2 regions of the Pantoea sp. GABEPS69 genome follow, and region 1 is predicted to be linked to the other one. Evidence: predicted binding sites of a transcription regulator. Region 1 holds the regulator's gene; the other holds the start of a gene.

What was found. Region 1 encodes PhoB, which activates phosphate uptake and scavenging genes when phosphate is short. Its sites were predicted from a motif close to CTGTCATAAAACTGNCNNAT; they were not measured.
Region 2: a site for PhoB is predicted at 724-743, ahead of phoA (alkaline phosphatase). Genes of this name have one in related genera too.

What each region holds. Positions count from the first base shown of each region.
Region 1 is NZ_CP118618.1:3,105,129-3,107,530, forward strand. Features, by position in the region: gene phoR (phosphate regulon sensor histidine kinase PhoR) at 1-680, opposite strand, end outside; gene phoB (phosphate response regulator transcription factor PhoB) at 695-1,384, opposite strand; gene sbcD (exonuclease subunit SbcD) at 1,580-2,402, shown strand, end outside.
Region 2 is NZ_CP118618.1:2,471,618-2,474,019, reverse strand. Features, by position in the region: gene phoH (phosphate starvation-inducible protein PhoH) at 1-279, shown strand, start outside; tRNA gene PVE98_RS12155 (tRNA-Ser) at 472-559, opposite strand; gene phoA (alkaline phosphatase) at 804-2,228, shown strand; gene mfd (transcription-repair coupling factor) at 2,271-2,402, opposite strand, start outside.

The DNA of each region.
Region 1 (2,402 bases):
TCCAGATAGCCCTGCAGCACCGTCAGCGGCGTGCGCAGCTCATGGCTGACGTTGGCGAAGAAATTGCGCCGCGCCCCTTCCAGCTGGTGCATCTGCGTCACGTCGCGCGCCACCATCAGCCACTGCCCTTCGCTGTAGGGCATGATGCGAAACTCCATGTGGTGCTGGTTATTGAGAATTAAGGTGAGCGGCTTGTTGAAATCGCGCTGGCGAATATAGCGGGAGAACTCCGGATAGCGCAGCAGGTTAAGGATGTTCTGGCCGTTATCTTCCGGCCAGCGCAGGCCAAGGTGCTGCTGCGCCAGACCGTTACACCAGAAAATGGCGCCCTCTTCCGTGGTAAGCACCACCGCGTCGGGCAGCGTCTCGGCGCCGCTGCGAAAGCGCTTGATCAGGTTGCCCAGCTCGCGCCGCCGCCGCCGGTTGCGCAGCTGCATCTGATAGAGGCCGTAAAACAGCGGCTCCCAGCTCGCCTGCCCGGTGGGCGGCGTCATGGTGCGATCCACCCACAGCCAGTGCGACAGCCGCATCAAATTATAGAAGTGCCACAGCAGCATCCCCAGCACGCTGATCAGCAGCAGCCAGGGGAGATAGCCGAAAATCAAACCGATAATCAGCGCCGGCAGGCAGGCCAGCGCCAGCTCGGAGAGCAGTCTCTTCCAGGAGAGTCGTTCCAGCACGGTAAAGACTCCGTTTAGTAGCGGGCGGAGAAACGATACCCCGTTCCGCGAACGGTTTGAACCATGCGATCGTGGCCGGAAACTTCCAGCGCCTTACGTAAGCGGCGGATATGCACGTCGACGGTGCGATCTTCCACATAGACATTGGTGCCCCAGACGTGGTTCAGCAGCTGCTCGCGGCTGTAGACGCGTTCGGGATGGGTCATAAAGAAGTGCAGCAGCTTATATTCGGTCGGGCCCATCTCCAGCGGCGTCGACTCCGACATTACGCGGTGCGACGACGGGTCCAGGCTCAGCCCCTGCATCTCGATCACCTCTTCCACCGCCATCGGCGAAATGCGGCGCATCACCGCCTTGATGCGCGCCATCAGCTCTTTCGGCGAGAAAGGCTTGGTGATGTAGTCATCCGCGCCCACTTCCAGACCGCGCACGCGATCTTCCTCTTCGCCGCGCGCCGTCAGCATCATCACCGGAATATCGCGCGTCAGGGCTTCGCGCTTGAGATGCTTAATAAACTGAATACCGCTGCCGCCCGGCAACATCCAGTCCAGCAGAATTAAATCTGGCCAGGGCTCAATCAGTTTCCCTATCGCGCTGTCATAATCCTCGGCCTCAATGGGCTGGTAGTCGTTCTGCTCCAGAACAAAGCACAACATTTCACGGATAGGGGCTTCATCTTCCACAACCAAAATGCGCTTAGCCATTGCAACTCCTGCTGATGTGACCGCTGTCACCGTTATATGCGGCGCCATTATGCGTCAGATTTATGACACTTTTATGAAAAACATAGCCGCTTAATCAGCGCGTTAACACTGCTTTATGACAGCCAGCGCAGCTTTTTTCGCTTTTGCGCCATAGCCGGTATAATCCTCCGGCAAACCGTTACCGCAGGGAGTTTTATGCGCATCATTCATACCGCGGACTGGCACCTCGGTCAGTTTTTCTATAACAAGAGCCGGGCGGCCGAGCACCAGGCCTTTCTCGACTGGCTGCTGGCGCGTATCGAGGCGCATCAGGTCGATGCGCTGATCGTCGCGGGCGACCTCTTCGATAGCGGCACGCCGCCAAGCTACGCGCGCGAACTCTTTAACCGTTTCGTCGTGGCGCTGCAGCCGACCGGCTGCCAGCTGGTGGTGCTGGCGGGCAATCACGATTCGGTCGCCACGCTCAACGAGTCGCGCGCCCTGCTCGCCTGCCTGAATACCCAGGTGATCACCACGCCGCAGGCGGATCACAATCTGCTGCTGCTGCGCGACCGCGCCGGCGAAACAGGCGCGCTGCTCTGCGCCATTCCCTATCTGCGGCCGCGCGATATTATGCGCAGCCGCGCGGGCCAGTCGGGGCGGGAGAAACAGCTCAGCCTGCTGGAGGCGATCGCCGCGCACTATCAGCGCAGCGTCGACGCGGCGCGCGCGCATCCGCTGGCGCTGCCGGTTATCGCTACCGGCCATCTCACCACCGTCGGCGTCAGCAAAAGCGATTCGGTGCGCGATATCTATATCGGCACGCTCGACGCCTTTCCCGCGTCGGCTTTTCCCGACGTCGACTACGTGGCGCTCGGCCATATCCATCGCGCCCAGCGCGTCGCCAACAGCGATCATATTCGCTACAGCGGCTCGCCGATCCCGCTCAGCTTCGACGAGCTCGGCAGCGAGAAAAGCGTCTTTTTACTGGAGCTGAACAGCGCCGGTTTGCAGAGCGTGACGCCGCTGCCCGTTCCGC
Region 2 (2,402 bases), 630 kb from region 1:
CGCGGTCGTACCTTTGAAAATGCGGTGGTGATCCTCGATGAGGCGCAAAACGTGACCGCGGCCCAGATGAAGATGTTCCTGACGCGCCTTGGCGAAAACGTTACGGTGATTGTTAACGGCGATATTACCCAGTGCGACTTGCCCGCTGGGGTCTCTTCCGGTCTCGCGGACGCGCTGGCACGGTTCGAAGAGGACGAGATGGTCGGCATTGTACGTTTCGGCAAAGACGACTGCGTGCGTTCGGCGCTCTGTCAGCGCACGCTGCATGCGTATGGTTGATTGATTTGAGTAAGTCTGTGTAGCAAGCAAACCCGGCGCAAGCCGGGTTTTTTTATGGGGCAGCATCGCAGGCTCCGCTGTCCAACGGGCTGCGCCCGTTGTCGAACCCCGGCGGGGATTCTCATACCCCTCTCATCGAGGAATATGCAAAAAAAATGCCTGAACGTTAGTTCAGGCATTTTCTTGAATTTGTGGCGGTGAGAGGGGGATTCGAACCCCCGATACGTTGCCGTATACACACTTTCCAGGCGTGCTCCTTCAGCCACTCGGACACCTCACCACATTTTTTCCGCTGACCTTGCTGGGTCAACGGGGCGCTACTATAGGGAGTCGGCCCAAAAGGGTCAAGCACTATTTTTCTCTTTTTTTCTATCCGCTTAAGCTCTGTTCGAATCGATTTATCCCTGCGCGTTCCGGCCAGATTGTCATCAAAAAGAAATCCCGCAGCCACAAAAATGTCACCAAAGCATCACAGACTTAACGCCTGAAACTTCTGGTAAATTTTTCTTATAAAGGAATACAGGATGAAACCGATGCGCCTCTTTACCTGTTCGCTGCTCGCCTCGCTGGTGAGTTTATCCGTACACGCTGAAACTGCCAGCACGCCCGCAGATACAGGCTACTCGCGTGCTGCCACCGGCGACATTACCCAGCATGGCGGAGCGCGTCGCCTGACTGGCGATCAGACCGAGGCGCTGAAAGCGTCGCTGCGCAACACCACGGCGAAAAACGTCATTCTGCTGATTGGCGACGGCATGGGCGACTCGGAGATCACCGCGGCGCGCAACCTGGCGGAGGGCGCAGGCGGCTTCTTTAAAGGCATTGATGCGCTGCCGCTTACCGGCCAGTACACCCATTACTCGCTGGACAAGAAAACCCATAAGCCGGATTACGTGACCGATTCCGCCGCATCCGCCACCGCGTGGGCCACCGGCACCAAAAGCTATAACGGCGCCATCGGCGTCGACGTCAACGGCAAGGATCAGCAAACCCTGCTGGAGATCGCCAAATCGGCAGGCAAAGCGACCGGCAACGTCTCCACCGCAGAGCTGCAGGACGCTACGCCCGCCGCGCTGATGGCGCACGTCACCAGCCGCAAATGCTACGGCCCGGAGAAAACCAGCGAGCTGTGCGCCAGCAACGCGCTGGAGCAGGGCGGCAAAGGCTCGATCAGCGAGCAGATACTGAAAACCCGCGCCGACGTGGTACTGGGCGGCGGCGCGAAATCCTTTAACGAGGTGGCGAAAGCGGGCGACTATCAGGGCAAAACCCTGCGCGAACAGGCGCAGGCGCTGGGATACCAGCTGGTGAGCGACTGGCAGGGACTCAACGCCGTTACCGTGGCCGACAAGGACAAACCGCTGCTCGGCCTGTTTGCCGACGGCAATATGCCGGTGCGCTGGAAAGGGCCGAAGGCGAGCCACTATGGCAACATCGAGCAGGCGGCAGTGACCTGCGAGGTGAATAAAGAGCGCCCGGTCGCGACTCCGACGCTGTCGCAGATGACCGCCAAAGCGATCGATCTGCTGAAAACCAATCCGAACGGCTTCTTCCTGCAGGTTGAAGGCGCGTCGATCGATAAAGAGGATCACGCGGCGAACCCGTGCGGCCAGATCGGCGAAACCGTGGATCTCGACGAAGCGGTGCAGCAGGCGCTCGCGTTTGCGCGCGAAGAGGGCAATACGCTGGTGGTGGTGACGGCGGATCATGCGCACAGCAGCCAGATTATCGCTAATGGGACGAAAGCGCCCGGCCTGACGCAGGCGCTGAACACCAAAGACGGCGCGGTAATGACCATCAGCTACGGCAACTCCGATACCGATTCGCAAGGCCACACCGGCACGCAGCTGCGCGTCGCAGCCTATGGTCCCTGGGCGGCTAACGTGGTGGGGCTGACCGATCAGACCGATCTCTTCTTTACGCTGCGCGATGCGATGGCGCTGAAGTAAGGGAAGTAACGTCTCCCGCTTGCGGGAGACGTTGTCGCATCGCTAAATGCGGTTTTCGCGCAGCTGCGCCATAAAGTTCTGCACCCACTCCATACGCAGCTTGCGCTCGGCCAGATCGCGCGTAAAGCGCAGTCGGGTCGGGCCATCGAGTTTCCACTGCTGCGGATCTTTCTG